Regions from separate parts of the Microbacterium sp. NPDC091662 genome, predicted to be linked through region 2. Evidence: riboswitches for the same ligand, from Rfam matches in the RefSeq annotation. Region 2 holds a riboswitch; the other holds the start of a gene.
What was found. Region 2 has a riboswitch for thiamine pyrophosphate ahead of thiM (hydroxyethylthiazole kinase). Riboswitches for the same ligand answer to the same signal wherever they lie in the genome.
Positions count from the first base shown of each region.

Region 1 (5,877 bases), on a different contig from region 2:
TGAGTCGGTCGAGGCGAAGATCAACCGTCTGCCGCTGGCGTACTTCGACAAGGTGCAGCGCGGTGAGCTGATCTCGCGCGTCACCAACGACATCGACAACATCACGCAGACGATGCAGCAGTCGCTCTCGGGTGCACTCACCTCGGTGCTCACGGTGATCGGCGTGCTCGTGATGATGTTCTCGATCTCGTGGCAGCTCGCGCTCGTCGCCCTCATCACGCTGCCGCTCATGGGCGTCATCTTCGGCATCATCGGACCGCGTTCGCAGAAGGCCTTCGGCACCCAGTGGCGCAAGGTCGGTCGACTGAACGCCCGCGTCGAGGAGGCGTTCTCCGGCCACGCGCTGGTGAAGGTCTTCGGTCGCGAGAAAGATGCTCTGGACAAGTTCCAGGTCGAGAACGAAGAGCTGTTCCAGGCGAGCTTCAAGGCGCAGTTCCTCTCCGGCATCATCATGCCGGCGATGATGTTCGTCGGAAACCTCAGCTACGTGGGCATCGCGGTGCTCGGTGGTCTGATGGTCGCGAACGGTCAGCTCCGTCTCGGCGACGTGCAGGCGTTCATCCAGTACTCGCAGCAGTTCACGCAGCCGCTTTCCGAGCTGGGTGGCATGGCCGCCGTCGTGCAGTCGGGCACGGCCTCCGCCGAGCGGGTCTTCGAACTGCTCGACGCCGACGAGCAGGAGGCGGACGACGCCGACGCTCCCGAGCTGGTCGAGGGCAAGGGCGTCATCGAGTTCGAGAACGTCGCGTTCTCGTACACGCCCGAGCGTCCGCTCATCCGGGACCTGTCGTTCCGGGTGGAGCCGGGGCAGACCGTCGCCATCGTCGGCCCGACCGGTGCGGGCAAGACGACGCTGGTCAACCTGATCATGCGCTTCTACGAGCTCAGCGGCGGGCGCATCACGCTCGACGGGCAGGACATCGCCGAGGTGACCCGCGACGAACTGCGTTCTCGCACCGGCATGGTGCTCCAGGATCCGTGGCTGTTCGCCGGCAGCATCCGCGAGAACATCCGTTACGGCCGCTCCACCGCGACCGATGACGAGGTTCTCGCCGCTGCGAAGGCGACCTACGTCGACCGCTTCGTGCATGCCCTTCCCGAGGGTTATGACACGGTGCTCGACGAAGACGCCGCGAACGTCTCGGCGGGTGAGCGTCAGCTCATCACCATCGCGCGCGCGTTCGTCGCGCAGCCGTCGATCCTCATCCTCGATGAGGCCACGTCAGCGGTCGACACCCGCACCGAGCTGCTGCTGCAGCACGCGATGGCCGCGCTTCGCGAAGGACGCACGTCGTTCGTGATCGCGCACCGCCTGTCGACCATCCGCGACGCCGACCTCATCCTGGTGATGGAGCACGGTGACATCGTGGAGAAGGGCACGCACGACGAGCTCATCGCCGCGCAGGGCGCTTACTGGCGTCTGTACCAGTCGCAGTTCGAACAGGCGGCGACCGACATCGATGCCGAGGATGCTCTCACCGGGACGACGCCCGTCGTCGTGACGGGCGATGCGAACAATGCCGAAGGCACGGGGGCGGAGGCTGCGGCCGCTGTCGCCGGCGCCTCCGCGGGCGCTCAGGTGCCCGCAGCCGAGACGGCGGCAGCCCAGGCGCTGCTGGAAGACGGGGCGGACGGTTCCGGCCACCGTTCCTGATCTCCGGCATCGCGCACGAAGACGCCCCACCCCGCTCGCTCGGGGTGGGGCGTCCTCGTGTGTGCGTCGGCGCGGAGGGCGTCAGGAGCGGTCGGCGGTGATGCCGAGCAACTCGAGCGGGTGGGTCAGACGCCACCAGGGACTCGGGCCCTCGACATCTTCGGCCAGCACCAGCGGCGTCGTGACGGTGTTGAGCGGGCCGGTCGTGGTCAGTGTGCCCACCGCGTCGTCCTGCTCGCGTGCGTCGCCGAGGTCGAAGGCCGCAGCGGCTGTGGCGGTCGCGCCGTTCCACAGCACCACCTCGGCGTCCGACTCGGTGATGACATCGACCTTCTCGCCCCAGGGGGTCGTGACCCGACCGACCACGGTGTCCTTCGCTACGGCGGGCGCCTGAGCCTCCAGCGCCGCTTCCGCTTCGGTGAACAGGGAACGGGTGAGAGCGAGTCGCTGCTCGTTGCCGGCCTGGTTCAGCGCCGCGGCGAAGAGATGCACGGTTGTGTCGCCGATGACCACGTCTTTGGCGGTGAGCAGATTCCAGCCGACGAGCGTGCCGGTCTTGATGCCGACGACGCCGGGATCGTCGAGCATCCCGTTCGTGTTGACGACCGTGCCGGCGCCCGGCAGATCGACCGACTTGGTGCCGACGATCTCGGCGAAAACCGGGTTCTGCATCGCGCGCTCGCCGAGCGTGACCAGTGCCTCGGGGGTGGCCACGTTGCGCTCGTCGAAGCCCGACGGCGTCACGACGGTGATGCCGGTGAGGCCACGTTCGCGCAGCCACACCTCGGCGGCCCGAGCGAACTCGCGGTCGGAACCCCAAATCTCGGTCGCGAGGCGGTCGATGTAGTTGTTCGCGGACCCCATGAGGGTTCCCTGCAGCAACTGATACTCCGTCAGCACGCCGCCGATCGGCACGTCGAGGGCGGACTGGTCGCTGCGCCGGTAGTCCCAGTACTTCACGCTGTCGGCGCGGGTGAAGGAGAACTCGGGCCCTTGCTCGCCGACCGCCAGCGGCATGCGGTCGAGCACCATCAGGCTGCTCACGACCTTGGTGATGCTGGCGATGCTCACGGCGTCGGGCACGGACGCCGCAGTGGTCATGCCCGCGATGCCGACGGCGCCGGCACCTTCGGTCGGCCAGGTGACGGTGGCGGCGGCAGCGGGAGTGGTCGTGAACTCGACGGACTGCACCGTGGGTGGCACCTCGTGCAGCGGCCACAGCAACGTGGTCCCGGCGTACGCGGCGACGAGGCCGACCAGCGTGGCGAGCGGGACCAGGATGCCGGGACGGGCGATGGCCGGTCGAAGGCGGGCGTCACGCAGCAGGCCGTTCGAGCGCTCGGCTTCCGACGTCTCATCGAGAGTCGCGACAGAGGTGTGCGCGGCGACCGCCGTGGTGTCCACCCAGGTCAGGGCTGTGGCCGGGGCGGTGTCGTCCGCCCACTGGGGTGCGGTCGAATCCAGCAGCGCGAGGGCTTCGTCGGAGGTCTCAGGGGTCACACGCTCGCGGGGGACGAACGGCGGCTTCGTCAGAGGGGGAGCGGCCGGTTCGGGGGTGAGCACCGGTTCCGGTGCGATCACGGGCTCCGGTGCGACGATCGATTCCGGCGCGTGCGTCGATGTCTGCTCGGCCGTCAGCACCGATCCGCCCGTCGCAGTATCGACTGGTCCGGAGGGGGCGGCGGTCGCCGGGCCGTCGTCGCTGACGACGCCCGTCGCCTCGTCGGCGGGATCTGAAGCGGTCACTCGTTTACGGTACCCAATCCCGGGCGAGTTCCGCGGCGCACGGCACTGTCGCCACGCGGGTGTCGCCAGCGGGTAGGATCTTCAGCACAACCACGGGAGTCCGGCGAGCCGGGCTGAGAGGGAGCGAATCGCGCTTCGACCGTCGAACCTGATCTGGGTCATGCCAGCGCAGGGAGGAGTTCAGATGAGTACGCCCACGTCCACATCCGCCGCAGCGAAGACGGCAGGGAACACCCCGGGCCGGAGCTATCTGCGCTGGCGGATCGTCGACATCGTCGTCGCCAGCGTCATCGGTGTCGCCGCCGGTCTGATCTTCTTGGCCTGGAACGTCGGCTACCTCGGACCGAAGGCCCTGCTCGAGCCCCTGCTTCCCGGCATCCAGGGTCTCCTCGACGGCCCGTGGCTCTTCGCCGGCGTGCTCGGTGGACTCATCATCCGCAAGGCGGGGGCGGCGATCTACGTCGAGCTGCTCGCGGCCGTGGTCTCGGCGCTCATCGGCAACCAGTGGGGCGGGTTCCTCACCCTCGAGGCCGGTCTCGTGCAGGGGCTCGGCGCCGAGCTGGTCTTCCTGCTCTTCTTCTACCGTCGCTGGTCGCTTCCGGTCGCCATCCTCGCCGGTGCGGGCGCCGCCCTTGCCGGCGGTATCAACAATCTCGTGCTCTGGTACGCAGGTTCCGGCCCCGCCTTCACGATCATCTACTTGGTCAGCACCGTCATCTCGGGCGCCGTCATCGCGGGTGCGCTGTCGTGGGTGCTGGCGCGCGGAATCGCCGCCACGGGTGCGCTCGATCGGTTCGGCTCCGGGCGCGAGGCGCGCGTCCGCGTCTGATGTCGGTCGATCAGACAGTCCCGGCCGCCGTCGAGGCGCGCGGCTGGGGGTGGCGTCACGCAAGTCGCATCGCCTGGGCTCTGCGCGACGTCTCATTCCGCATCGAGCCCGGTGAGCGGGTGCTGGTGCTCGGCGCGTCGGGCGCGGGCAAGTCCACGTTGCTGCACGGCCTCGCGGGCGTGCTCGGCGGTGAGGAAGAGGGTGAGAGCGCGGGAGACCTGCTCGTCGACGGTGCTTCGGCCGTGGCGACGCGCGGCCGTTCCGGGCTCGTGCTCCAGGACCCCGATTCGCAGGTCATCCTGGCGCGGGCCGGCGACGACGTCGCGTTCGGTTGCGAGAACCTCGGAGTGCCGCGGACCGAGATCTGGACGCGTGTCGCGGCGGCGCTGGACGCGGTGGGCCTCGACGTGCCGCTCGATCACCCCACCAAGGCCCTCTCCGGTGGCCAGAAGCAGCGCCTCGCTCTCGCCGGGATGCTGGCGATGCGGCCGGGTCTGGTGCTGCTCGACGAGCCGACAGCGAATCTCGACCCCGCGGGGGTGATCGAGGTTCGCGATGCGGTGGAGCGGATGCTGGAGGCCCAGCCCGCGACGCTCGTCGTCGTGGAACATCGCCTCGATGTCTGGCTGCCGCTCATCACTCGTGTGATCGTGATCGGTGCGGGGGGCGTGGTCGCCGACGGCCCTCCGCGCGAGGTGCTGCAGCGTGAGGGATCCCGGCTCGCGACGGACGGCGTCTGGGTGCCGGGGTGGCCTCCGCGGATGCCGTCGCCCCCCGCGAGCCGTGCGGGGGAGACGCTGCTGTCGGCACGGGAGCTCTCCGTCGCCCGGGTCAAGGGCAATCCGGTCGCGACAGGCATCGATCTGGAGGTGCACGCGGGCGAGGCCCTCGCGATCACCGGGCCCAACGGTACGGGAAAGTCCACGCTCGGTCTCACCCTCGCCGGACTCCTCGTCCCCTCCAGAGGCGAGGTCGTCGCATCCAGCGCCCTCGCCGACGGTGCCGGTCCGTCGCCGATCCGCTGGACCTCCCGCGATCTGCTGACCCGAATAGGAATGGTGTTCCAGGAGCCCGAGCACCAGCTGCTCGCGAAGACCGTGCGCGATGAGCTCGCAGTAGGACCGCGGGCCCTCGGCATGACGGAGGACGAGATCGCGGCCCGGAGCGAAGAGCTGCTCGCCAGGCTTCGGCTCACGCCGCTCGCCGCCGCGAATCCGTACACGCTCTCCGGTGGTGAGAAGCGCCGTCTCACGGTCGCCGCCGCGATCGCGACGCGGCCACGCGTGCTCATGCTCGATGAACCGACGTTCGGGCAGGACTCCCGCACCTGGGCGGAGCTCGTCGCGATGCTCGCGGCGCTTCGTGACGAAGGCTCCGCGGTCGTCACGATCACCCACGACGGTGAGGTCGCGCGGGCCCTGCACGCCGCCCGCTTCGAGCTCGGGGGTCCGGCGTGACCATGCTCGACACGCGCGCGCGCACCGGGGCGATCGCCCGCGTCAATCCGGTCGCCAAGCTCGGGGTGAGCGCACTGATCGCGGTGCCCCTGATCCTGACACTCGATCCGGTGTCGGCGTCCGTCGCCCTCGTGCTCGAGTTCGTGCTGTTCCTGTTCGCCGGAATCGGCTGGCGCGAGTTCTGGGTGCGT
Region 1 is NZ_JBIVTM010000001.1:1,983,373-1,989,249, reverse strand. It holds gene ACIQLD_RS09750 (ABC transporter ATP-binding protein) at 1-1,654, shown strand, start outside; gene ACIQLD_RS09745 (D-alanyl-D-alanine carboxypeptidase) at 1,736-3,400, opposite strand; TPP riboswitch at 3,483-3,592, shown strand; gene ACIQLD_RS09740 (ECF transporter S component) at 3,585-4,229, shown strand; gene ACIQLD_RS09735 (ABC transporter ATP-binding protein) at 4,229-5,686, shown strand; gene ACIQLD_RS09730 (energy-coupling factor transporter transmembrane component T family protein) at 5,689-5,877, shown strand, end outside.
Region 1: another riboswitch for thiamine pyrophosphate. It lies ahead of ACIQLD_RS09740 (ECF transporter S component); the one in region 2 lies ahead of thiM (hydroxyethylthiazole kinase).

Region 2 (5,877 bases):
GATCTCGATCGCATCCTGTCGCTCGCCGGTGGTCGCGTCGTCGCTGCGTCGCTGTCGACGTTCCCCGCTGCCACGCAGGACGTCTCGCTCACGCTGCCGGCAGAGGTTCCCGCCGCGGATGTGCAGGCGGCTCTCGCCGAGGGTGCCGGTGCGCTGCTGGAATCGGTGCGTCTCGTCGACGACTATCGCGGGGAAGGCGTGCCGGAAGGCTCGAAGAGCCTGACGTTCGCCTTGCGCTTCCGTGCCGACGACCGCACGCTCACAGCGGCCGAGGCCACCGAGGCCAAGCTCGCCGGTGTCGAGGTCGCCGCGCAGCGCTTCGGAGCCGCTCTGCGCGACTGAGTGCGGGAGGGCGGCGCGGGGCGAACCGTGTCGTCGCTCAGAGGAATCCGGTCGGTGCCGGAGTACCGTGGCGGGATGAGAATCCTCCCCCAGGGCACTCCGGCCGCCGTCCCGGATGACTCGCGGCCGCTCGGGGAGGGACCATTCCTCGAGCCCGGTGCGCAGATCGACTGGCACTATCGGAAACCGGGATGGCAGCCGGGGGAGCCCTCCAGGATCTCCCCGATGCGCGTGGTGCGCGACGACGAGCGGGGACTCGTGGCCTGGCTCGCACCCGGAACGCTGCAGGAGGCCCCGGGGTCTGCCGACGGACAGCGCGTGCGCCAGGTGCCGCTCGATCGGCGTTGGCTCGAGCCGCGGACGCGCATCGTCGAGCCGTGGAGGGGCAACGGGGTGCTGTGCATCGCCCCCGCCGGGCTGCCGTGGTCGGTCTGGTTGTTCTGGAGCGACACCACAGGCCCGGACTGGTCCTTCGCCGGCTGGTATGTGAATCTCGAGAACGCGCATCGTCGCACCGATCACGACACCTATTCGTCCGACCACATCCTCGACGTCGAGATCGATCCGGAGGGCGGGATCCATCTCAAAGACGAGGACGAGGTCGTCGCCGCGATCCAGCAGGGGCGGCTCAGTCCCGAGCAGGCCGCGCAGATCGAGCGGCACGCGGATGCGGCGATCGCCTCGTTCGAATCCGATGACTGGCCTTTCGATTCGGAATGGGTGCGTTGGCGGCCCGACCCCGCATGGACCGTTCCGGTGCTCGCAGGCCTGGACCGGTTGAGCCCGCGCACCACTCTGCTCTGAGCGGAAGAGCTTCCCGCGGCCTCCGCCACCTGATGACATGGACTCATGACGGATGTTCTGATCCTCGGCGGTACGGGCTGGCTCTCCGGGCGCATCGCCCGGCGATGGGTCGATGAAGGCGCCGCAGTCACGTGTCTCGCCCGTGGCTCCCGCCCGACCCCTGCGGGTGCCGTGCTCGTGCGAGGCGATCGAGAGGATGCCGACGTCTACACCGACCTCGCGCGGCAGGACTGGGATCACGTCGTGGACGTCTCGTCCCACGCGGTGCAGGTCGAGCGAGCGGTCGACCTGCTCGGCGATCGGGCGGGGCGTTGGACGTACGTGTCGTCCGTCTCGGTGTACTCCGACGACGAGACGGTCGGAGCGGACGAGGCGGCTCCGCGACATCCGGCCGCGAGCCCGGGCGACGAGTACGACTACGGCGCGCAGAAGGCGGCAGCTGAAGACGCTGTCACGCGGCTCGGAGACCGCGGCTTCATCGTGCGCCCTGGGCTCATCGTGGGTGACGGTGACCCCAGCGACCGGTTCGGGTACTGGGCCGCGGCGTTCGCACGCGCAGGCACGGAAGCCGTGCTGCTGCCGCCGCTCGCGGGAAGGAGCGCGCAGGTCGTCGATGTCGACGATCTCGCGGCGTTCATCGTCGCGACCACACGCACCGGCGCCGTCAACGGCGTGGGCGATGAGCACCCCCTCGCCGATGTGCTGGGTGCGGTTCGGCTCGCGGCTGGTCACACCGGCTCCGTGGCGGTCGCGGACGAGGGATGGCTCCGTGCGCACGATGTCGAGTACTGGGCGGGACCGCGGTCCCTGCCCTTGTGGCTTCCGATCGGCATGAGCGGCTTCATGACCCGCTCGAACAGCGCATTCCACGCGAGCGGGGGACGACTTCGTCCGCTCACGGACACGATCGAGCGTGTCATGGCCGACGAACGGGCACGCGGCATCGACCGGGAACGCCGCGCAGGACTCACACGGGCGGAGGAGCGGGCGCTGCTGGCCGATCGCTAGACTGCGAGCAGTGACACGGGGTGCCGCAATCCGCGGCTGAGAACAGACCCGTCGAACCTGATCTAGTTCGTACTAGCGAAGGGATGTCGCGATGAGCGATCTTCTGCGTCCAGATTCCACCCCCGACCTCGCGGGTTCCGCCGCGACCCTGCTGGAGGTGCTGCGCGAGACGCCCCCGTTGACGCACTGCATCACCAATGCGGTCGTCACGGGATTCACCGCCAACGTACTGTTGGCGCTGGGGGCCGCCCCCGCGATGGTCGACATCGTCGATGAGGCGGGGATGTTCGCCGGAGTCGCCTCCGGAGTGCTGATCAACCTGGGGACCCCCACGCCAGAGCAGCAGGCGGCGAGTCTGGAGGCGGTTGCCGGCGCCGCCGCATCCGGTACACCCTGGGTGCTCGACCCCGTGGCGATCGGCGTGCTCCCCGTGCGCACCGCTCTCGCACACCAGCTCGCCTCGCAACGGCCGACGGCGATCCGCGGCAACGCCTCCGAGATCCTCGCCCTTGCCGGGCTCAGCGTGGGGGGACGCGGGGTGGACGCCACCGACAGCACGGAGTCCGCAGCCGATGCCGCCTCGTCGCTCGCTCGTGTCACGGGCGCGGTGGTCGCGGTGTCGGGGCCGATCGACCTCATCACCGACGGGCGACGGGTGCTGCGCCTGGCCAACGGTCACGAGCTGCTGACCCGCGTGACCGGCGGGGGATGCGCTCTCGGTGCGGTGATGGCCGCCTTCCTCGGAGCGGCCGGCGCGACCGAGCATGATGCGCTCACCGCCGTGGCATCCGCGAGCCTCGTCTACACGATCGCTGCCGAGCACGCCGCTGCGGTATCCGCGGGGCCGGGCAGCTTCGCCGTCGCCTTGCTGGATGCGCTCGCTGCGGTGGGACCCGATGACATCAGATCCGGTGCACGCGTCGAAGGCGGTGACCGGTGAACGCCGATCTCTCGCTCTACCTCGTCACGGACGCGGCGCTCTGCGGGGATCGGGGTGTCGTCGAGACCGTGCGCCGAGCGGTCGACGGCGGGGTTCGCATCGTGCAGTTGCGCGACAAGGCCGCGACCGACGCCGAGACGGTCGATCAGCTGATCGCGCTGTCGCGGGTGATCGACGGCCGGGCGCTGCTCGTCGTGAACGACCGGCTGGACGCCGCGGTCGCGGCCAGGGAACGGGGTGCGCGGGTCGACGGCGTGCACCTGGGACAGGGCGATGCCTCGGTGCTGCGCGCGCGTGAGGTGCTCGGGCCCGACGCGCTGATCGGTCTCACCGCGAACACTCCTGCACATCTCGACGCGGTCGGCGCTCTGCCCGCAGGCACCGTCGACTATCTGGGTGTCGGCGTGATCCGGCCCACCACGACCAAGCCCGATCATCCCGCACCTCTCGGCATCGACGGCTTCCGTGACTTCGTGCGGAACAGCCCACTGCCGTGCGTGGCGATCGGCGGCGTCGGCATCGATGACACGGAATCCCTTCGCGAAGCCGGTGCGGCCGGGCTCGCCGTCGTCTCGGTTCTGTGCACCGCCGACGATCCCGGGGCCACGGCGGGGGAGTTCCGCCGGCGCTGGCTCGCCGGCGCCGTGCCGAGGGTGCTCAGCATCGCCGGCAGCGATCCGTCCGGGGGAGCGGGCATCCAGGCCGACCTCAAGTCCATCGCCGCGAACGGCGGATACGGCATGGCGGTCCTCACCGCGCTGACGGTTCAGAACACGCAGGGCGTGCGCGCCGTGCACGTGCCGCCCGCGCACTTCCTCCGCGCTCAGTTGGATGCGGTGTCGGACGACATCGTGATCGACGCCGTGAAGATCGGGATGCTCGCCGACACCGAGGTCATCCGCGTGGTGGGGGCCTGGCTCGACGAGGTGCGTCCGCCGGTCGTCGTGCTCGATCCCGTGATGGTGGCGACCTCCGGCGATCGATTGCTGGATGCAGATGCGGAACGAGCCCTGCGCGAGCTCCTCGTGCGCGCGACCCTGGTCACCCCGAACCTCGCCGAGCTGGCGGTGCTGGCCGGCCGCGACATCGCCGACTGGGAGGACGCGGTCTCCGCGGCGGAGCGGCTGTCGGCGGAGATGGGGGCGGCTGTCCTGGTCAAGGGAGGACATCTCGTCGGCGACACGGCTCCGGATGCGCTGGTCGACGCGCGTCGTGGGGCGCGCCAGGAGTTCACCGGGCCTCGGATCCCGACCAGGAACACGCACGGCACCGGCTGTTCGCTGTCGTCCGCGCTCGCCACCCTTCTCGCCCGCGGAGAGGAGCCGGCCGATGCGGTTCGCGCCGCACGCGCCTGGCTCCGTGAATCCCTGCGCGCAGGCGACACGCTGCGAGTGGGGCGCGGGCACGGGCCGGTCGACCACTTCGCCGGACTCCGGGAACGTGCGGCGGCGCAGACCCGACCGGCCGCGGACGACGTCGCCGCAGAGTGGTGGCAGGAGATCGCGGAGATCCGCACGGAGATCGACGAGCTCCCTTTCATCCGGGCGCTCGCCGAGGGGTCGCTGGAACGGGGGCCCTTCCTGTCCTATCTCGCGCAGGATGCGCTGTATCTGCGCGAGTACGCCCGGGTGCTCGCCGAGGCCGCCCGGCTCGCACCGACGTCCGCCGAACAGGGCTTCTGGGCGCAATCCGCGCACGGCTCGATCGTGGGCGAGCTCGAGCTGCACGCGTCATGGCTGACGCCGGCTCGGGGGGTGAGCGCGGCGACATTCGCCGCCGAACCGGGGCCGGCGACCACTGCATACCTCGATCACCTGCGCTCCGTCGCGTTCGGCGGCGACTACGCCGAGATCGTCGCGGCCGTCCTTCCCTGTTTCTGGCTCTACACCGATCTCGGACGACGCCTGCACGCCGGGGAGTTCGGCGAGTATGCGCGGGATCCGCATCATCCCTTCGCCTCCTGGCTCGCGACGTACGCCGACCCCGCGTTCGAGGAGGCGACCGAGACGGCGATCGCCTACGCCTCCGGAGCGGCGGCACGGGCCGACGCCGCAACCCGCGCGCACATGCGCCGGGCGTTCGTGGTGTCGAGCGCGCACGAGCTCGCCTTCTTCGCCGCGCCGATGGGTCCGCAGAGTCTCAGATGACGGAACGGATTTGCGGTGGCTGCCGAGGCCGCGCTACTGTCGCGACATGCCTTCGGCCGCCACCGCTTCTTCGACGCTCGCTCCGAGCGTCATCGCTGTGCGCCGACGCCGCGGCCGCCGACTGTAGGCGACCCCGCCCTCCTGCCTGTGCACGCACGGCGGTCGAGTGCCGGTGTCGCCGCCTCCGGCCCCGTCCCCGGTCCCGATTTCCTCGAGGGCCCGACCGTTAAGGTAGAAGCATGACGTATTCCGTCGCCGTCTCCGGCGCATCCGGCTACGCAGGCGGCGAGATCCTCCGCCTCCTGGCTGATCATCCCGACATGGAGATCCGCACCGTCACGGCGCACTCGAACGCCGGGCAGTTGCTGGTGGATCACCAACCGCATCTGCGTTCGCTGTCTCACCTCACCCTGCAGGACACCACGCCCGAGATCCTCTCCGGCCACGACATCGTGTTCCTCGCACTCCCGCACGGGCAGTCGGGGCAGTACACCGATGCGCTGGGCGACGCACCGCTCGTGATCGATGCCGGGGCCGACCACCGTCTCACCTCGGCCGCGGCGTGGGAGGCGTTCTACGGTGGCGCCTTCCACGAGCCGTGGGCGTACGGGGTTCCCGAGCTCCTGGTCGACGGGG
Region 2 is NZ_JBIVTM010000002.1:986,943-992,819, forward strand. It holds gene pheT (phenylalanine--tRNA ligase subunit beta) at 1-342, shown strand, start outside; gene ACIQLD_RS18080 (DUF402 domain-containing protein) at 418-1,146, shown strand; gene ACIQLD_RS18085 (NAD-dependent epimerase/dehydratase family protein) at 1,192-2,154, shown strand; TPP riboswitch at 2,161-2,255, shown strand; gene thiM (hydroxyethylthiazole kinase) at 2,246-3,094, shown strand; gene ACIQLD_RS18095 (bifunctional hydroxymethylpyrimidine kinase/phosphomethylpyrimidine kinase) at 3,091-5,241, shown strand; gene argC (N-acetyl-gamma-glutamyl-phosphate reductase) at 5,481-5,877, shown strand, end outside.